DNA from 3 places in the Paenibacillus sp. MT86 genome. Region 1 is predicted to be linked to each of the others. Evidence: riboswitches for the same ligand, from Rfam matches in the RefSeq annotation. Region 1 holds a riboswitch; each other region holds the start of a gene.
What was found. Region 1 has a riboswitch for ZMP and ZTP ahead of rpiB (ribose 5-phosphate isomerase B). Riboswitches for the same ligand answer to the same signal wherever they lie in the genome.
Positions count from the first base shown of each region.

Region 2: it holds a riboswitch for ZMP and ZTP, as region 1 does, so the genes downstream of both, AC3RCL_RS11670 (bifunctional 5,10-methylenetetrahydrofolate dehydrogenase/5,10-methenyltetrahydrofolate cyclohydrolase) here and rpiB (ribose 5-phosphate isomerase B) in region 1, are expected to answer to the same signal.
Region 3: it holds a riboswitch for ZMP and ZTP, as region 1 does, so the genes downstream of both, purT (phosphoribosylglycinamide formyltransferase 2) here and rpiB (ribose 5-phosphate isomerase B) in region 1, are expected to answer to the same signal.

Region 1 is NZ_CM179499.1:6,509,579-6,516,690, reverse strand. Features, by position in the region: gene AC3RCL_RS29765 (L-threonylcarbamoyladenylate synthase) at 1-1,137, shown strand, start outside; gene AC3RCL_RS29760 (manganese efflux pump MntP) at 1,207-1,770, shown strand; gene AC3RCL_RS29755 (low molecular weight protein arginine phosphatase) at 1,827-2,414, shown strand; ZMP/ZTP riboswitch at 2,522-2,603, shown strand; gene rpiB (ribose 5-phosphate isomerase B) at 2,718-3,182, shown strand; gene AC3RCL_RS29745 (TIGR01440 family protein) at 3,263-3,847, shown strand; gene glyA (serine hydroxymethyltransferase) at 4,126-5,376, shown strand; gene upp (uracil phosphoribosyltransferase) at 5,712-6,341, shown strand; gene wecB (non-hydrolyzing UDP-N-acetylglucosamine 2-epimerase) at 6,410-7,112, shown strand, end outside.
Region 2 is NZ_CM179499.1:2,635,733-2,642,844, reverse strand. Features, by position in the region: gene AC3RCL_RS11685 (sucrose-specific PTS transporter subunit IIBC) at 1-598, opposite strand, end outside; gene AC3RCL_RS11680 (glycoside hydrolase family 32 protein) at 595-2,097, opposite strand; gene AC3RCL_RS11675 (LacI family DNA-binding transcriptional regulator) at 2,278-3,270, opposite strand; gene AC3RCL_RS11670 (bifunctional 5,10-methylenetetrahydrofolate dehydrogenase/5,10-methenyltetrahydrofolate cyclohydrolase) at 3,567-4,415, opposite strand; ZMP/ZTP riboswitch at 4,482-4,561, opposite strand; gene AC3RCL_RS11665 (permease) at 4,716-5,726, shown strand; gene AC3RCL_RS11660 (TIGR03943 family putative permease subunit) at 5,834-6,811, shown strand; gene AC3RCL_RS11655 (CobW family GTP-binding protein) at 6,808-7,112, shown strand, end outside.
Region 3 is NZ_CM179499.1:2,803,859-2,810,970, reverse strand. Features, by position in the region: gene AC3RCL_RS12490 (MATE family efflux transporter) at 1-1,359, opposite strand; gene purT (phosphoribosylglycinamide formyltransferase 2) at 1,678-2,838, opposite strand; ZMP/ZTP riboswitch at 2,921-3,001, opposite strand; gene AC3RCL_RS12480 (LysR family transcriptional regulator) at 3,062-3,937, opposite strand; gene dapA (4-hydroxy-tetrahydrodipicolinate synthase) at 4,049-4,924, shown strand; gene AC3RCL_RS12470 (ATP-binding protein) at 5,191-6,633, shown strand; gene AC3RCL_RS12465 (hypothetical protein) at 6,658-7,112, shown strand, end outside.

The DNA.
Region 1 (7,112 bases):
GAACAAGGCTCCCGGAATGCTGCATCGAAGCCAACCAAAGTGTGGCACGTCTTAAGCTCCCTCTCCAAGGAGAGCCTCGGGTCCGAGAAGGAAGCGAAGCAGGCGCTGCACGAAGCAGGCCAGGTGCTTGCACAGGGCGGTACGGTGGCTTTTCCGACGGAAACGGTGTACGGACTTGGTGCTGACGCCGGCAATACGGAGGCGGTCGAGCGCATCTTCGCCGCCAAAGGTCGGCCATCGGACAATCCGTTGATCGTGCATATCTCGGAGCTGGCTCAGCTTGACGGCTTGGTCCGGCAGGTGAACGAGACGGAGCGGGCGCTGATGGCGTCGTTCTGGCCCGGACCGCTGTCGCTGGTGCTGCCCGTGAAACCGGGCGCCATATCGCCTCGCGTGACGGCCGGGCTCGATACGGTTGCCGTGCGGATGCCGGATCACCCCGTGGCGCTGGCTCTGATCAGCGCCGCCGGTTGTCCGCTTGCCGCACCGAGCGCGAATCGCTCCGGCCGGCCAAGCCCGACGCTGGCCAGCCATGTGCTGGAGGATCTGGCGGGGGCGATCGACGGCGTGCTCGACGGCGGCCCGGCCGGGGTGGGCGTCGAGTCGACGGTGGTGCAGGTCGGCGAAGACGGTGCCGTCACGGTGCTCCGCCCGGGCGGCGTCACGGCCGAGCAGCTTGCCGCGGTGGCGGCAAGCGTGCGCCAGGACCCGGCGCTGCAGCGCGCCGCCGGGGAGGCGGAGAGCCCGGCGCCGCGCTCGCCGGGCATGAAGTACACGCACTACGCACCGAAGGGTGCGATGTGCGTGGTGCAGGGCCCGCGTGCCGACGCGGTGTCGGCACGCATCGCGGCCGAGCTCGAGGCGGCGGCCCGGCGCGGGGAGGTGACCGGCGTGCTGTCGTTCGACGAGCACATCGGTCGCTACCGCGCGGACGTTGCCGTCTCGCTCGGCAGCCTGGCCGCGCCGGAGGAAGCGGCCCGCCGGCTGTACGCCGGCCTGCGCCGCTTCGATGAAGAAGGCGCGACTTTCATCCTGGCCGAAGCGTGCCCGGAGCAGGGGCTTGGCGCAGCCGTCATGAACCGGCTGCTGAAGGCCGCGGGACATCACATCGTCCACGTCAATGCCGATGCCGATTGAACGGTTTTAGCATGATTTCCCCCTTGTCCGCATATGGTGTACAAGACCATGGGACTTGGGGGAATGGGGATGTTGGAGGCGTCTGTCCAATCGGGACAGCTTGCGGCGATTCTGCTGATGGCGGTTGCACTCGGGCTAGACGCATTTTCGCTTGGCATCGGAGTCGGAATGAGAGGCGGCATGCGTTTAGGCCATATGCTGGCCATCAGCTTCATGATCGCATTGTTTCACATGCTTATGCCGCTGGCGGGCTTATTTGCCGGCCGCTATGTAGGCATGCTGCTGGGGCACGTCACAGGGTTTGCGGCAGGCGGGCTGCTCCTCCTGCTGGGTGGACATATGCTGTACAATGCCTGGCAGGGTGGCGAAGGTCAGCGAATTCATCCTACCGCGTTCTTGGGCATGCTGCTGTTTTCGCTCAGCGTCAGCATCGACTCCTTCTCGGTAGGCGTTTCGCTCGGGATGTTCGTGGATGATGTGCTGCTGATCGTGATCTCCTTCGGTGTCGTGGGCGGTTTGCTGTCCATTCTCGGCCTGCTGCTCGGCCGTCAGGCGAGCAACAAGCTGGGAGAGTACGGCGAAATGCTGGGCGGACTGATTTTGATCATCTTTGGCGTGATGTTTATCTTTTGACGCAATATTTGTTACAATAATCCCAAAACAACCTATCAACGGGGAGGTACGGGACCGTGAAAAATATATTGTTTGTCTGCACGGGGAATACGTGCCGCAGCCCAATGGCGGAAGGGATGCTGCGCAAGCTCGCCAAACAGCGGGGCATTCCGCTGGAAACGCAATCCGCCGGCGTCTCGGCCGTAGACGGCATGCCGGTATCCCGTCATGCGGAATCGATACTGCGGGACCAGGATATTCAAGATCGCTTGGTATCTAAGCCGCTGACCGCGAATCTGGTGGAATGGGCAGACCTGATTCTGACGCTGACCCAGTCGCATAAGCAGTATGCGATTCGGCAGTTCCCGCATGCCGCCGACAAGATGCACACGCTGAAGGAGTTTGTGGAGGATGACCGGCGGGTGCTGGATGATCTGCGGGAGCAGGACAGCCTGTACGCGACGCTCGAGCTGGCCAGATCGCTGGGCCGCGATGTCAGCGACCGCGACCGGGAGCGTCTGATCGAGCTGCGCCAGCGCATTCCGAGCTTCGATATCTCCGATCCTTTCGGCGGCTCGCGGGAGGAATACGAGGCGACGGCGGCGGAGATTCGGACGGCGCTCTTCCGCCTGCTGGACAAGCTGGAAGCGGATCAGCATAAATAGGATCGGGTTCCACGGAAGCGAAGAGTGAATCTGGATCCGGGCTCAATCTGGCTAAAAAAGCCGCTTGCCTTTCGCAGGGTATTGCTTTAAGATGAAGGTGAAAAACATGAATCCGATGTAACTGGCGACGAAGTGGATGAAACCACGATGGAGCATCGGAATATACGGCCGGTCGCCTGGGCAAAGAGCATTTGGAGCACAATACGTGCGCCGACTGCTCTTTTTTCGTCTTTTGCGTGGAGTTTGGGTTATAATGAAACAAGCTAAAACGCAAAAGCGAACATTCGAGGGGGTTTTTCATAGATGAAAATTGCATTGGGTACCGATCATGCCGGCATTCGTCTGAAAGAGGAGATCGTGGAGGTCATTCGGGGTCTTGGACACGAGGTGGAGGATCTTGGCTGCGGCTGTTCCGATTCCGTGGATTATCCCGATTACGCGCTTCCGGTGTGCGAGAAGGTGGTCTCGGGTGAAGCGGATCGGGGCATTCTGATCTGCGGAACGGGAATCGGCATGAGCATTGCCGCCAACAAGGTGCCGGGCATCCGCTGCGCGCTGACGCATGATGTATTTTCGGCCAAAGCCACGCGTGAGCATAATGACAGCAACGTGATTGCGCTGGGCGAGCGCGTCGTCGGCCCCGGGCTTGCTGCCGAGATCGTCAGCGCATGGCTGACAACGAATTTCAGCCAGGGCGAACGCCATGTCGGCCGCGTGAACAAGATCAAGGCCATCGAGGAGCGTTACCTGAAGAGCGAATCGCGATAGGTCAACGCGTAAAGCTGCTGCGGTTATTGCGTATGGAATGAAGCATCTTCTGTGAAAAAAATCATCGGGAGGACTGTGACATGACGGATATCTCCAAGGTTTCCTTGAGCGAACAGACGGCGCGGATCGTCCGCGAACTGGCCGAAGCGGCAGCCTTAGGACCGGGCAAGGTGCTGGTCATCGGAGCCAGCACCAGTGAAGTGGTCGGACGCCGGATCGGCACAGGCGGCGCTCTTGAAACGGCGCAGCAGCTTCTTCAGGGCATTGCCGAGGTTCAAGCGGAATTCGGCTTCGCTGTAGCCTACCAATGCTGTGAGCATTTGAACCGGGCGCTTGTCATGGAGCGGGGACTGCTTGAAGAGCTGCGCCTGACGGAAGTGGCGGCTGTACCGATTCCGGGGGCGGGAGGCTCCATGGCCTCGGCGGCGTATCGGAGTATGAAGGAGCCCTGCCTTGCGGAATCCATTGAGGCCCATGCGGGCGTCGATATCGGCGAGACGCTGATCGGCATGCATTTGCGAAGAGTGGCGGTTCCGTTCAGGCCGAGCGAGCGTTATATCGGCGATGCGCGCGTAACGGCGGCTTACACCCGGCCGAAGCTGATCGGCGGAGAACGCGCCGTGTACCGGCTTGAGCAGCGGGATGATTCCAAGCTGTGCGATTGAATCGAATGAGAACTCACTTTTAAGAGGTTGTTCAAAAAGTCCGCTTTTGATCACGAAGTGAATCAGGAAGTGGGCTCGGCATCGAATCTTGAATTCAGCCGGGCCTTCCGGTGCTCACGTACCCACAACGTACGCTCCGCTCCTCACTTCCTAGCTTCATCCAACCTTCTCGGTGCTGAAAACCGACCTTTTTGAACACGTACTTTTAAGTAATTTTGTAAATTTGTAGTTTAAACTTTGCAGAAAAAAATAACGATTGATTATGGGAGGATATGAACATGATGGAACATTTGCGGAAGAATGACCCGGCTGTATTGGAAGCGATGGATTTGGAACTGAAGCGTCAACGCAGCAACATCGAGCTGATTGCCTCCGAGAACATTGTCAGCGAAGCGGTTATGGAAGCCATGGGGACGGTGCTGACGAATAAATATGCGGAAGGCTACCCTGGCAAGCGCTATTACGGCGGCTGTGAGCGTGTGGATATCGTGGAGGATATCGCCCGTGACCGCGCGAAGGAATTGTTCGGTGCCGAGCATGCCAACGTTCAGCCGCACTCCGGCGCCCAAGCGAACATGGCGGTGTATTTGGCTGCGCTCAAGCCTGGAGATACCGTGCTCGGCATGAACCTGGCCCACGGCGGCCATTTGACTCACGGAAGCCCGGTTAACGCGTCCGGCCTTCTGTACAATTTCGTTGCATACGGCGTGCAGGAAGACACGTTCCTTATCGATTACGACGAAGTCCGCAAAGCGGCTTTCAAACACCGTCCTCGTCTGATCGTGGCGGGTGCAAGTGCATATCCTCGCATCATTGATTTCGAGAAGCTTGCTGCCATCGCGAACGACGTAGGCGCATTGTTCATGGTCGATATGGCTCATATTGCGGGTCTTGTTGCCGCGGGTCTTCACCCGAATCCGGTTCCGCATGCCCATTTCGTAACCACCACGACGCACAAGACCCTTCGCGGACCTCGCGGCGGCATGATTCTGTGCAAGAAGGCATGGGCACAGGCGATCGACAAAGCGGTGTTCCCAGGCTCCCAGGGCGGACCGCTCATGCATGTCATTGCTTCCAAGGCCGTTGCGCTTGGCGAAGCATTGGATCCGTCCTTCAAGACGTATGCAGAGAACGTCGTGAAGAACGCGAAAGTGCTGGCTGACACCCTGATCGAGGAAGGCCTGAACATCGTTTCCGGCGGAACCGATAACCATCTGATGCTGGTCGATACCCGCAATCTGGACATCACCGGCAAAGACGCAGAGAAGGTGCTGGATTCCATCGGGATTACCGTCAACAAGAACGCCATCCCGTTTGATCCGACGAGCCCGTTTGTCACGAGCGGTATCCGTATCGGTACGCCGGCAGTAACCTCCCGCGGCATGGATGAGCAGGCGATGGTGAAAATCGCGAAGATTATTGCCATGACCTTGAAGCAGCCTAAAGACGAAGCAACGCTGGAAAAAGCGGGCCGTTTGGTGGCTGAGCTTACGGATCAATATCCTCTTTATGCCGAAATGAAATATTAATCACAGTTTCGTCAGCATAAGAGGCCTATGATAAGAGGACCCCACCTGAAGGTGGGGTCCTCTTTTAGGAGCTGTCACATTCTGGCCAGATTGCTATGCTCGCATGCTCCCGGTCGGGTCGCTTCGCGGTGAGGATCAATATAGGCGAAAATGGAAAACCTAGGTTCAGGGCAGACGAGGATCCGGTAATAAGGTCAAAACTCATGTAAATAAACATGACCCGTGCAGGTGTCAATTGACTAGAGGGAATGATATAATAGACAGGATTTATGGAGCTCACAAGTATTTACGCCCATATTGAAATAACATTTGCATTCAAACCGGAGGGACCAGACATGGGAAAATTGGTGATTTGTGATCACCCGTTGATTCAACACAAACTTACATTTATACGCGATATGCGGACTAACACAAAAGACTTTCGCGAATTGGTAGACGAAGTCGCGACTTTGATGGCTTATGAAATTACGCGGGAGGTTCCTCTTGAATCGATATCTGTTCAGACGCCGGTAGCCGAAACCCAAGGGAAAGTCATTTCCGGCCGGATGCTCGGCCTCGTGCCCATCCTGCGTGCGGGTCTTGGCATGCTGGACGGCGTGGTCAAGCTGCTTCCCGCTGCTAAGGTAGGGCATGTCGGATTGTTCCGCGACCCGGAAACGCTTCAGCCCGTGGAATATTATACGAAGCTTCCAACCGACGTGACGGAGCGGGAATTGATCGTCATCGATCCGATGCTGGCGACGGGCGGATCGGCCATCGCTGCGATCGACGTGCTGAAGAAGCGCGGCTGCACCCAGATCAAGATGATGAATCTCGTGGCTGCGCCGGAAGGCGTAAAGGCCGTGCATGACGTCCATCCGGACGTGGATATTTACGTTGCTGCTCTGGATGAAGGGCTCAACGACCACGGCTACATCGTACCGGGCCTGGGTGATGCAGGAGATCGGCTGTACGGCACGAAATAAGAGCCGAGCCAGTCATTCGTACGACTTGAATTGAAAAAACAAGCATGCAAAGAGGGGTAATTTCAAACATGTCAAAAGTGAAAGTGATGACGATATTTGGGGTCCGCCCCGAAGCGATCAAGATGGCGCCGCTTATTCTGGAACTTCAGCGCCATCCGGAGCATATCGAATCGGTGGTTTGTGTAACTGCGCAGCATCGGCAAATGCTGGATCAGGTGCTTGACGTGTTCAAGATTGTTCCGGACTACGACTTGGACGTGATGAAAGACCGTCAGACGCTGAATGAGATCACCGTACGCGTTCTGGAGGGGCTTGAGCCTGTCTTGCGCGAGGCCAAGCCGGATATCGTGCTGGTGCACGGCGACACGCTGACAACGTTCCTGGCCAGCTATGCAGCCTTCCTGCAACAGATTCAGGTCGGCCATGTAGAGGCCGGTCTTCGCACATGGAACAAGCTGAATCCTTATCCTGAAGAAATGAACCGTCAGCTGACCGGCGTGCTGGCCGATCTGCACTTTGCGCCGACGGACTGGTCTGCCGAGAATCTCCGCAAGGAGAACAAGCCGGAATCCCGCATTTACGTGACGGGCAACACCGCTACGGACGTGTTCCAGTATACGGTTCGGGAAGGATATACCCATCCGGTTCTGGATTGGGCACAGGGCAAGCGCCTAATCCTGATGACGGCGCACCGCCGCGAATCCCAAGGGGAGCCGCATCGTCAGATTTTTGAAGCGGTGAAGCGCATTGCCGACGAGTTCGAGGATATCG
Region 2 (7,112 bases), 3.1 Mb from region 1:
GGTTAACCAGCATCAATCCCAAGACGATACCCAGCACGGGGCTGCCTCCGAACACCCTGAACGCGGACCAAGCCACCAAGGCGGGCAAGAAAGCGAAAGCCGTATCCGTCAGTACCTGGGTGAAGAGCAGGAAATTAGCCGAGATATCATCCGGTGTCGCACCGAACCAGGCAAGCACGGTATCCTGGGTCAGCAGCCCCCGTAATCCCATGAACAAGCCAGTGGCGACCAATACCGGGATAATCGGCACAAACACGTCACCGAATGTACGAATCGCCCGCTGAAACGGATTCCCCGACTTTTTCGCCTGAGATTTCAGTTCTTCCTTGCTTGTGCTCTCCATTCCAAGGGATTCGACCGCTTCAAAAATCTGATTGACGGTTCCTGTTCCGAAAATGATCTGGTATTGCCCGGAGTTGAAAAAGGCTCCTTTGACCTTGTCGATCTGCTCGACCTTCTTCTGGTCAATTTTCTTCTGATCATGAACCATGATTCTCAGCCTGGTGGCACAATGGGCAAAGGAAGCGATGTTCTCCCTGCCGCCAATGGCTTCCACTACCTGCCTTGCGATTTCCCGATTATCCGCTGCCATGTTCATTCAGCCCCTTCTTTATCTTTTACGGCTTCGGTCAGATCCCATTTCTCGACCTTCAAGCCGGCACTGCCGTTCTGTACGAAAAATCGAATGTTTCGGCTGTTCCACTTCGGAAAAATTCTGCTTGTAAACACCTCTTCGCCATCGTTGATGAACAGCTCGACCGAAGAAATGTCCACGAACAGATGAAATTTGATCGAATTTCTTTCGGTTGGCAGCATACAGGATCGTTCCGCTCCGTAATCACTGACAATCGTTGCACCCGAAGAAGAGCGATCCAGCGTAACCTTCCGTTGGCCGGATTCATATCGAATAACGGTTCGTTCCCCTTCGCCAGCCCGAAATTCAATGCCAACGACGTCCGCCTCGATGGCTTGGAACTCGCATATCATTTCGAATGCGGTTCCTTGAACCCCCTCGTAACTCCTCACTTCGCTGTGAAGCGTATCCACTGCCTGAGCGGCATGATCGCGGAGCGCTTGAAGCTCGGGAACCGGCTGTTGAATCAGCCTGCCTTCACGGAACGTAAGCATACGCGGAAGCGTCAAACAATGGGCCCAGCCATGCGAATCGGTGGGATACCCGATATCCGGCAAACCCATCCAGCCCACCATGATGCGCCGGTCTTTCTCATCCAGCATGGTCTGCGGCGCGTAGAAATCAAAACCTCTGTCCAGCTCGCAAAAGGGACCGTGATCAAACTCCAGCGTATCCCTATTGAGCGGCTTGCCTGAAATATAGCCGGATTGGTAAATGTTTCGAAAATGGTCGTCCTCCGGAAGCAGCCCTTGCGGGGAAAACAGAAGCACGCCCTGGCCATCCAGTTCAAAATAGTCGGGGCATTCCCACATATAGCCGAAATGCTGAAGTCGGGTTTGTATCTCCCCCTTGAATTCCCAAACCAACAGATCCGAGGATTCATAAACGACAGCCGCACCTGTCTGATTAACCCTTTGGGCACCGATGACGAACCGGTACTTGTCTTTGTCTTGCCATACTTTCGGATCCCGGAAGTGTTCGGTATATCCGTCCGGCACATGGTCGATCAGCGGCTTATCGAGCTTCGTGATGGATCCGTCGCGGTCCATCACAGCCATGCATTGATAAGATTGCCTGTTCCATTCCTCATCCCGGGCATTCCCGGTATACATGAGGCATAGTTTGCCATCTTTCACGATACCGCTGCCCGAATAAGCGCCATATGCATCATGCGGGTGACCGGGTTCAATAGCGATGCCTTGGTTCTGCCAAAACACCAGATCTTTCGAGGAAGTATGGTACCAGTATTTCAAGCCGTGAAACGTGCCCAGAGGAAACCATTGGTAAAACAAGTGATACTCTCCGTTGTAATAAGAAAATCCATTGGGATCATTCATCAGGCCCATGATGGGCTGCACGTGAAATTTTTGCCTCCATTCGCTCAATCGCACTTTCTTCCTTAAGGAGGAAAGCTCTTCGGGAGAAGCCTGATCCAGGCGTCGGTATTTCAGTTCTCTGTCCATATCTCTTCTCCTTATAAATAGGCTTCCTGAAAAATCAAGCAGATCGTGCTACGCGTGCACGCGAATAAATCCAACTGCAGTGGAACCGGTTCCAATCAAAGGTAAAAATAATGAACTCAGTTCCAATACCAAGCAAACACTCGGTTTGGAACCGGTTCCGTTATTTGAAGTATAAAATACCTAATTCAGATTGTCAACGCTTTCCCGATGAATCATCTCGCAATTCATGACCGTCAGGAAATCCACCGGCTCGTCGTTGACCAGCTTCATAATATGCTGTGCCGCGAGGTGGCCCGCTTGGAAATATCCATATTTCACCGTTGTTAACCCGGGATGAATCACCTCGGTTACGTCGTATCCGCCAAATCCGGTAACGGAAAGTTGGTCGGGAATAGGGATGCCTTTCATGTGCGCCGCTTTCATCACGCCCAGCGCAATGTTGTCCGTGGCGCAGACCACGGCCGTTGGCAGCGTTCGGTTCAGCTCAAACATGGAGCATGCCGTCTTCACACCATCCGACATCTTGAATCCACTCTCATAGAGAACCGCTTCCGCCTCTTCATACTCGCTTACCGCTTTGAGGAACCCTTCCTTCCGCTTGACTCCGACGGCTACGTCCTTTTCCGTCACCCCGATATAGGCAATTTGACGATGTCCCATCGACAGCACGTACCGGCCCATGTCATAACCTGCGGCATAATCGTTATAGATCATGCTGTGGACATGGTCATGCTGTTGTCCGAGCAGAATGACCGGAATGCCGATCTCTTGAATCGCGGCAAGATGTGTTTCCGTCACCTGCGTGGCGAACAGAATAATGCCTGATATTTTTTGTCTGGCGAGATCATACAGCGCTTCGATCTCCCTGGATAAATCCTGGCTTGCGTTGATGATCAGTAGCTGATATCCGTGTTTTCTTAATTCTTCGTCCATGCCGGCGACAGTCTGCGATGCGGAGAAGGAGTCCAGACGCGGCATAATGGTGCCGATCATGCTCGTTTTTTTCGCTTTCAGGCTTTGCGCAAAAGAATTCGGGATATAGCCGGTTTCCTGAATAACCTGCTCAATCTTGCGGCGTGTCGCATGACTGACGGATCCTCCGTTCAAGAAACGGGAGACCGTGCTTTTGGCAACTCCGGCTTTGTGGGCAATATCGGCGATCGTGTTCTTCATGCCAAGATCTCCGGAGCCGTTAGCAGCGCTGCATCGAACGGATCATTCTCTGGAGCTCCCTGTTGTCCCGCACAACAGGCCATGATTCGTATAAACATGAATCTCTCCCCTTCGTATTTCTCTTATTCCTAACTATACCATGACGTCCAGGGGTCCGTGAAATGGGGCTCCAAGCCTAGCATTGCATGGTCCATATTGGCTTCTATGTTCCAGGCTCTGGCATGAAATGAAAGATTCGAAGGGGATGATTCATGGGTGCAGCCTTGCTTCACGTGCAAGTAGTCAAGTGCATTCCCTTAAGCTTGGACGGTTCGCTCGGCCGATTCGACGGTATGCTTCAGCAAAGTCGCTATCGTCACGGGGCCGACGCCCGCCGGTACCGGCGTGATTGCGGAAGCCGCCTTGGCGCAGGCTTCGTAATCGCAGTCCCCGATATTCCCTTTATTGTAACCGGCGTCCAACACGACGGCACCCGGCTTGATCCAGTCCCCTTGAATGAAATTAGGCTTGCCTACGGCCGCAACCACAATATCCGCTTGGGACACAATCTCCCCAAGGTTCTTCGTTCTCGAATGGCAGATCGTAACCGTGGCGTTGCGATTGAGCAGCATCATCGATACCGGCTTGCCCAAAATCGGACTGCGTCCGACCACCACCGCATGCTTCCCTTCGATCGGCAAGCTGTAATAGTCCATAATCGCGATAATCGCCGCCGGCGTACATGACGGGTAATCGGCGAAACCAAACGCATTTTGCGAGAACCCGAGCGTGGTTACTCCATCCACGTCTTTTTTCATGTCGATGGCATCAAAAGCCGCCCGCTCATCGATATGGTGCGGTACCGGGTGCTGAAGCAGAATACCGTGGACGTCCGGATCCTCGTTCAGTGCTTGAATCGCGGCGATCAGCTCCTCCGTCGTTGTCGATGTCTCCAGCACTACTTTTTTGGATATGATGCCAAGCCGCTCGCACGCATTTCCCTTCATCCGCACATAGGTCGCCGAAGCAGGATCATCGCCAACCAGAATCGTTGCCAGACAAGGGGTTACCCCTTGCTGTTTCAATTCCTGTACCTTCACCGCCAGCTTTGCCTTGATATCATCGGATACTTTTTTTCCATCCAAAATTACGGGTTCCTTACTCATGCTAATCCGCTCCTTCGCCATTGTATTAAAAAACATAAAGAGGCAAGGCGACTCGAACGTCTCCTTACCTCTTGCCCAGGCGTACGGCATATGATCCCATGTGCTCCCTCTTGGTAACCCAAGCTACGCCAGTAACACATGGATAACTTTTTTTAATATATCACGACTTTGGACTTCGCGCCACCGGCTATGCGGCCGCCCTTTAATCGTAAAGTTTTTGATTTGTTGCCTGAAATCACGTATGTTGCCGATGGTACAAGCATAGAATGTCCTAAGAACAATTCGTTCCAGGAGGCCTTGATGAGATATCCGGCGATCTTCAAAATGCTGCCCTTTATACTGCCGCTTGTGTTCGTGATTCCGGTCTTGACGATATGGCTGCAGAAGGACTTAAACCCCATACCCAGCCAAGACCTGCAGCAGGTTAAAACCGTCTTCACGGGCATCTTCCTTGAGGCACTTCCTTTCATTTTGCTTGGAGTGCTGCTGTCGTCCCTTCTGCAGCTGTTCGTAAAAGAGCAATGGGTGCGGCGTCTCACGCCGAAGAATCCGATGGTTGGCGTCCTGTTCGCTTCCATGCTCGGCATCCTGTTTCCCATCTGCGAATGCGGGATGATCCCGGTCGTTCGCAGGTTGATGCTGAAGGGGATGCCCGCCTATATCGCCGTCACCTTTATCCTCAGCGGTCCTATTCTGAATCCCATTGTATTCGCATCAACGATCATGGCCTTCCGTTCGCATCCCGAAGTGACGATCGGACGAATGGGACTGGCTTTTGCAGTCGCGGTGACGACGGGTTTGCTCGTTTATGTTTTTTCAAGAAGCAGCCCCCTGAAGCGTTCCTTTCAAGAGTTCGCCGAACAGGGCTCCAGCAAGGGGGAACGTTTGTTGCATGAGCATCCCAAAACCTGGAGAAGCATGTTTGTCCACGCCGGAGACGAGCTGATCGAGATGTGCAAATATTTAGTCCTGGGCGCTTTCCTGACGGCCTGCATCCAATCCTTCATTCCGAGGGAGGAGCTGCTGGCTCTGGGGAACGGTCCTGCCGCCTCCTATCTGTTCATGATGGGATTTGCCTTCATCCTGTCCCTCTGCTCAACTTCGGACGCCTTCGTGGCATCGGCATTCACGCACACCTTTACCGTCGGCCCGCTGGTTTCCTTCCTGGTTCTCGGCCCGATGCTGGATTTCAAAAGCCTGCTCATGCTGTCGGCTACCTTCAAGACCAAATTCGTGATCGGCTTAAGCCTGCTGGTGATTACGCTTGTCTTTATCGGCTCTGTAGCCGTCAACGCGCTATTCGGCGGTTAGGTGTAGTAAACAAACTGGAGTGGCAATACACGAAAACGGTTGGAATAACGGCACCTTCAGGCTGTTATGCCTTCGGATATCCACTTGAGATTGGAGGTGTTCGGGACGTGAAGCCCCGTCTGAGCCTGCGAAGCCACTATATACTGCGATCGCTGCTTATCGCAGCTCTGGCCGCCTATATCATGCATCTGAACGCATCAAATTCGCTGGACTATTACTTGGCTCCCCATATGCAGACCCTGCTTCTGCTCTGTCCGGTGCCGCTGTTGTTCATAGCTTTCGGCATGCTGTGGCACGCCATTGCGGGAGCTTCCGGCGAGGTGTGCGATTGCGAGCACCCCCTGCCCAGCGGACTGATCAAAAACATATCGGTTTACGGGTTATTCACGGTGCCGCTGCTGTTCGGCCTGCTCCTGCCGGACCAAGCCCTCGGCAGCGATATGGCGGCCAAAAAAGGCATGATCTACACCTATCCGAACCCCGATGTTCGCCGTAAAACCGAAGAGCGGAATGCTTCCGCCGTTTCGGGCATGGAGAAGCATGGAACGAATGATGACCTGGCGGCAGCGGAGGACATCGCACTGAACGAGCGTTTTGTTCCCAAAGACATCTACAGCGTGGAATTCGCGGAGCTGGCCAAGCGCTTATATACCTTACCCGTCATCCGAGTGGAGCCGGACATTTTCTCGGAGACCGTTGGGGCCATGGATATGTACAAACAGCATTTTCAAGGAAAGGCCATCACCGTCCAAGGATTTGTTTTCCGCGATGGACATATGAACGAAGACGCCTTCGCCGTCAGCCGCTTCCTCGTGATGTGCTGCACGGCAGACGCCGTCCCGTTCGGGGTCATGGTGCGCGCCGCGAATGCTTCGTCATTCGCGAATGACTCGTGGGTTCAGATCGATGGCACGATCCAGGTCACCACCTCGGACGGTAAGGAAACGCTGCAGATTCAAGCGGAACGGATTCAGCCGATCGAGCAGCCGTCATCCCCTTACATTTTCACGAATCCCGACTCTGTCGCAGAGTTTGATGAACTGTATTCGAATGATATCGAGACCAAGGAGGTAATCAATAAATGAACAAGATACCCGTCGTGCTGATTAGCGGATTTTTGGGGAGCGGCAAAACCACGCTGCTCCTCAGGCTGCTGGCGTATGCCGCCAATCGGCAATGGAGAACCGCCGTCCTGATGAATGAGATGGGCGAACAGGACGTGGATGGCGATATCCTATCCGGTGAAATGCCTGATCTTCCGATCGAGAAGCTGCTTGACGGCTGCATCTGCTGCACCAAACGAGACGAGCTGGGGCAAGCCCTGAAAAGCCTGTTAGATCGGAAGCCCGATCTCGTCTTCATCGAGACGACCGGAGTGGCGAATCC
Region 3 (7,112 bases), 3.3 Mb from region 1:
TTACGCCTGAACGGGTACGGAGACGGGTTTTACCGGCGTGCTCAACCTCTTGATGCTCAGATAGTAAGCGATGCCGAGCGGGATGACGGCGCCCAGCCAAGCCAGCGGATTTGCCAGGCTTGCACCGAGGAAGCCGATCTGCGCGGTCAGGAAGATAGCAGCCAGTACCCGCATGATCAGCTCCATGATGCCCGCCACAGTGGGAATTAAGCTCTGACCAAGCCCCTGAAGCGTGAAGCGGTAGATGAAGAGCAGCGAAAGAAGCAGATAGGTGCTGCCGTTCGATAAGAAATACAGCCTGCTGAGCGACAGCAATTCCTCTTGGCCTTGACCCACAAAAAGGCTGACGGCGGCAGGACCCGCGAATATAACCAGCAGGCCCACGGCGATGCTGAATGATCCCGAGAGCCAAATACACTGCTTAACCCCCAGTTTGATCCGGTCTATGCGATTCGCTCCGAAGTTCTGAGCGGCAAAAGTCGCCATCGTAATCCCGAAGGAACTCATCGGCTGCGTGGCGAGCATATCAATCTTCTGTGCAGCGGTATAAGCCGCAACGGCTGATGCCCCGAGACCGTTTAGCGTGATCTGCAGAATAATGGCTCCGATGGCGATAATGGAGGCTTGGAAGCCCATCGGAAAACCTACCCACATATGCTGGCGAATAAATTTCCAATCGATGGACCAGTCGGCATTCTTGAATTGAAGGAGCGGGACCTTCTTATGAATGTAGATCAGACAGAGCAGGCAGGAGAACAGCTGCGATACAACCGTGGCAAGTCCGGCTCCGGCGACTCCCATCTTAAATACGAGAATGAATAAGAGGTCGAGCACGATGTTCAGAATGCTTGCAACGACCAGGAAGAGAAGCGGCGTCCGGCTGTCGCCGAGAGCGCGGAGCAGGTTAGCCAGCAAATTAAACAGAACGGCCGCGCCGACGCCCCAGTTAATGACGATCAGATACGAATACGCATCATCCAAAATTTCGGCAGGGGTGTTCATCATGACGAGGACGGGTCTCGTAAATATAACGCTCACGATGGTGAGGAATACCGTGAACACCAGACTGATCCATATACTCGTTCCCACGCTTTTGCGGACGCCTGCGATATCCTTAGCTCCAAAACGCTGTGCCGTTATGATAGACAAGCCAGCCGTCAAGCCTTGGGCAAAGCCGATGACAAAAAACAAAATGCTGCCTGTCGAGCCAACGGCTGCAAGTGCGTTCACGCCAATGGTACGTCCCACGATAAGGGTGTCCGCCATGTTGTAAAATTGTTGAAAAATATTACCGATCAAAAGCGGGATGGTAAACATGATAATCAGCTTGATCGGACTTCCTTGCGTCATGTCTCTCATGTAGATTCTCCTATGCCGTCAATAAACGTTCCTCTAGAGATTTATTTGAAATATTATGCTTCAAACAGCGCTTATCGCATCGAATGGAAACATTATAATGGGTGAGGGTCGTTTGTATTCTTGTGTATCTTATCATGAAAGAACATAAATTTCTCCCTATTTATTCCCGAAATCAAAACTAAAAGCAAGTACTCGTCATTAGAAGAGTCTGTACCCGATTTGGATCCCTGATTTCTCTATAACTGAAAAGGCCAACCGGTCATTTCGGTTGGCCTTTTCAACATGATGACATGTGATATCCCTATGGAATTCCGATGTTTATGCCTCTTCGACGGCAAGCTTATCCAAGGCCAGCTTCGCACGTGACCGCGCTTCTTCGACATCGCCGGCGGTTGACAGCGCGACTGCTACTCGTCTTCCGACCTTGGTTACCGGTTTGCCGAACATGCGAAGCTGCGTATTCGGAACGGCCAGCGCTTGATCGGCGCCTGTAATCGTATAGTCTTCCAGCTCTCGGCCGGCTTTCAGGGGGCGGCTGGCTCCCGGCGTGATCAATTCGATCTCTGGTATCGGAAACCCGAGAATGGCACGGACATGAAGCGCAAATTCGGATAGATTTTGCGTGACCAGCGTAACCAGCCCAGTATCATGCGGACGCGGGGATACCTCGCTGAAGTACACCTTATCCTCGGCCAAAAATAATTCAACGCCGAACAAGCCGTATCCGCCAAGCTCGTCGGTAATCTTCCGCGCAATATATTTAGCTTCCTCGATTTGCGCTTCAGACATGTCGTGCGGCTGCCACGATTCGATATAATCTCCGCTTTCCTGAATATGCCCGATCGGCGCACAGAAGCTTGTTCCATTGACGGAGCGGACGGTCAGAAGCGTGATTTCCGACTGGAATGAAATGAATTCCTCAATGATCACCCTTCCGTTCTGCACGCGGCCGCCTTCCATGGCGATGTTCCAGCAGGACTCGATATCCCCTTCCGAACGGCACACGCTTTGACCTTTGCCGGAGGAGCTCATCAACGGTTTGATCACGCACGGAAAACCCATGTCCAGGACAGACTGCTTGAATTCCTCATAGGTATCGGCAAATCGATAGTCCGCAGTCGGCAGACCCAACTCCTCTGATGCCAACCGGCGGATCCCCTCACGGTCCATCGTAAGCTTTGCGGCTCTGGCGGTAGGAATCACCCGAAACCCCTCATCCTCCAGCTTCACCAGCTCCGCAGTAGCCAGCGCTTCAATCTCCGGAACGATCAGGTCCGGCTTTTCCAACTCAATAATAGCGCGCAGCTTCTCTCCGTCCAGCATATCGATCACATGGCTGTGATCGGCAACGTGCATGGCAGGAGCATCGGCATAACGATCGACGGCTACGGTTTGGACACCCAATCGTTGTGCTTCAATTACGACTTCTTTCCCTAGTTCTCCGGATCCCAGCAGCAATATTTTTTTCGTTTTGAACATCGTTGTTTTATCCCCTTTTCATAGTTTCAGAGACGATAGAAGCCCAAGAAAATAATAAAGAGGTAAGGGAAATAAACTCCCTTACCTCTGCCCAGGCGTACGGCCGTTGTCATTCATGTGCTCCCTCATGGTTCCCCATGCTACGCCAGTCACACATAAACCTATACATTGTTACATAAATGATACTGAATATTTTCGTTAAATGCAATATCAGCCTGCGTCCTTAGGATTTAGACTTCAACATTTCGATCATATCCTGAAGCGAGTGTGACAGCCATTTCTTAGGATGAACGACAATCTGGATGTCCAGTCGAATGTCAGGGTGTTGAAAGGGAAGAACCGCCAGCTCTCCCCTCTTGATTTCCTCCTCTGCTACCATTCTCGGCAATAGGGAGATGCCGGTACCGGACATGAGATATCTTTTGATTGCCTCGGGGTTGCCCAATTCCAAACCAATACGAACAGGAGCTCCGCCGGCGCGCAGCACTTTTTCCAACATGATTCGGTAATTGCAAGTATCCTCGGTCATAATCCATTCGTAATCAGCCAGATGCTCCAGCTCGATGACGGGCAACCTGTGAAGCGGATGATCCGGATGGGCAATCAGATGGAGGGGCTCTTCCCGGATCGAGATCCAATTCAATGAAGTGTCTTCCGGTTTGTTCTCCAGAATAAGCCCGAGATCGTACTCGCCCTCTCTTACCTTACTGACGATGCTATCTTCACGATCCGTTTGCAAGCGGATGGCAAGATCTTCATGCTCCTGTCTTAGCCGATGAAGGACGGATGGAAGAAAATATGCGGCAAGCGAATCGATCGTTCCAATCGATAAGATGCCCCCGCCTTGTTTCGTCAGCTTTTCCTTAGACTGCTGGAACAGATCCAGCATTTGGACAGCATACTTGAACAGCTCCTCCCCTGACTTCGTCAGGCGCAGGCCTCTACCATACCGTTCAAACAGCTTGACGCCGTACTCCTTCTCCAGCTTCTGGATCTGGGTGGTAACGCTGGATTGTGCATAACCCAATTCGTCAGCAGCTTTAGTAAAGCTCTTTCGAACAGCAACCTCCCTGAAGGTTTGCAGATAGATCAGTTCCATCGCTCTCTCCTCATCAATAATATTGATAATAACTATCTAATATTATAGATAACCCCGATCCCGATTCCCATGGTAAAGTAAAGCCACAATTCATGAAATGGAGGAAAGATCATGTTGAGTCCGCAAGATTTGAGAGGTATTTATGTTCCGGTGGTCACTCCCTTTTCACATGAATACGCATTGGATGTTCCGTCTTATCATCGTTATTTGGAGAATTTGTTATCCCATGACATTCAAGGATTGATCATCAACGGTACGACCGGAGAGGTGCCGACGGTAACTTGGGAAGAGGTCGTTCAGGTAGTGGAGGAAACGCGAAAAGGTCTGGACGTGCGGCAATTGCCGGTCATTATTGGTACGGGTACCAACGATACGTTCTCCAGCATGAAGCGGACGGAATGGGCAGGACATATCGGGGCAGACGCGGTATTGGTGGTCACGCCGTATTACAGCCGCCCTTCGATTGAGGGCATTATACAACATTTCTGCAAAGTCGCGGAGGTGGGGATACCGGTTATTTTGTACGAAGTTCCTTCGCGCACTGGAATTTCCTTACCGGTCGATGTCATTCGAAGAATCATGGAGATCCCCGGTGTCATCGGAATGAAGGACAGCACTGCGAGTACGGAGCTTATGAGAAGCTTGTCTCCATACGATACGAAGCCTGTTCTATGCGGGGACGATGTCCGCTTTCATGAGATGCTGCGTCATGGTGCATCCGGGGGCATTTTAGCGTCGGCCAATGTGAATACCGAGGCTTTTATTCGTGTGTATCAATTAGCTGCCCAAGGGGATTATTCTCGTTCCGAAAAGGAGTTTGAAGTGCTGCTTCCCGTTATTCATCAGTTGTTCGCAGAATCCAATCCCGCTCCGCTAAAATGGCTGCTTGCCAAGCAAGGCCTTATCTCATCCGACACCCTGCGCCTGCCGATGGGCCCCATTACGGATGAGCTCAAGCTATCCTTGGATCAAGCACTCAAAAACTGAGAAACTTTAAATCGTGGACGTAACAGGTTTCTCCTCAAGAGTGGCGGGGCGCATACGCTGCCTTGCCTCTCTTGAATGGATGATTCGGATGCGATAGGGCGCACATGCTTTCAATCAGCAGATGATGGGATGGATGATACTGACATTTTACGCAAAAAAAGAAATCCTGCTTAAATCTATCGCTTTAAAGGATTGATGAATGAAATCGCCCCACTTATAATATGGGTACATTCAATTCCTCCCAGAAATTTGAAAGGAGACTTGCAGTGCTGCCCTATTCCACCCCTAATCATGATTTTGCCTTCGAACAATCTGTAATCGGTATGGCTTTGGTATCGCTAGATGGAACGATTCTTAAGGTCAATTCGGCACTATGTGATCTGTTGGGTTACTCGCCGCAGGAGTTAACTGCCGGGGCGCCGCAAGAAGAAAACAGCCTCCGCGAGTTATTGAATAGAGTGATTCAGAACGCTAGGGCTGCCCAGGGTCATCAGCCATCCGTCCCCCCGGTTGAATATGCTTACCGTCATCCGTCTGATCGCGAGTTATACCTTATTGCACGCTGCAGCGTTGATCACGATCCGGAGCGGGGACCCAAGGGATACTTGGTACAATTCGAGGATCGATCGCTGCTGAGGCAGCTCATGAAACAGCTGGAGCAGAAGGAACAGAAGCTGAACGAGAAGGAAAATTCGTTTCTGCAGCTGCTGGAAGAGCTCCCTCTCTCCGTACTCATAACTAAAAAAGGCATTGTGCACTATGTTAATTCTGCCGCGCTCCGACTCGTCAATGCGACGCACTCACATGACGTGCTGGGCATTTCAACCGACGTGATCGTCGACGCATCGTATCATCAAGCATTGATGAAACGCAGGGCAACGTACACCGAGAGCGGAGAAATCGGAAGCGTCGATTATCTGATACGCTGTCTGGACGGGCAGGAGAAGATGGTCACGGGATTCACGTTAATCATACAATATGAAGGCGAGAATGCGGCCGTCGGCATCTTCAAGGACATCACGGAGCAGCGAATGGAAGAGGACCGCGTGATGCAATCCGAGAAGCTGACGACCGCCGGCCAATTGGCCGCCGGCATCGCTCATGAAATTCGAAATCCATTGACATCGATTAATGGATTCGTGAAGTTATTGCGATCCGCGGAACGCAGCAACGAGCTTTATTTTGAAATCATCGAATCGGAGCTCAAACGCATCGAGCTCATCGTCAATGAACTCTTGGTGCTCTCCAAACCGCAGGGCGCCCACGTGAGCGGACCCATCGACGTGTCGGCCATACTGGATCAGATCATTACGCTGATGAAGGTGCAAGCCGCTCTCAAGAATATAGAGATCATTCCCCATTATCCACTGGTTCCGATCTATGTGCAGGGCGAAGTCAACCAGCTCAAGCAAGTGTTCATCAATCTGCTGAAAAACGCGATGGAAGCGATGAATCACGGGGGAAGCATCACCTTGGACATTGTGCACAGCGGTCCCGAGGTACAGATTATCGTGCAGGATGAAGGAGTTGGGATGACGCAGGATCAGATCCAATCACTGGGACAGCCCTTTTTTACAACGAAAGACACCGGCACGGGACTCGGTCTCATGATTACCAAGAATATTATTCATAATCACGGCGGTACGATGAACGTGGAGAGCACTCCTGATCATGGGACAACCTTTACGATCCATTTACCTGCATTATAATGCGTACAATCGGAGGACATAGGCATGGACATTCAAGATTCAAACTTACATAAACAATTTGCAATAAACTGCTTCAATCAGGTCTGGGATATCTTGGAGAAGAAGCAGCGGACGACGGAAGACGAAGAGAACATGATTCACATGTGTCATGCTTCCTTTTGGCATTGGAGCCGGGTGGCGGATCATACAGAGCGCAACCTGTCCATCGGGTATTGGCAGCTCTCCCGAGTATACGCGGTAACGGGTCAGGGCGATCAAGCACTGCATTATGCCAAGCGCTGCATCACGATCGGGTCATCGGCTAACCTCGAACCCTTCTACATCGGTTACGGATACGAAGCGGAAGCCAGAGCCTATCTGGTTCTGAGGAACAAGGAGCTTGCATTGGCATCCAAGCAAAAAGCGGCAAGTTATCTCGACAGGGTAACGGATAAGGAAAGCCATCAGATGCTTGCCAATGATCTCGGAAGTCTGGACTA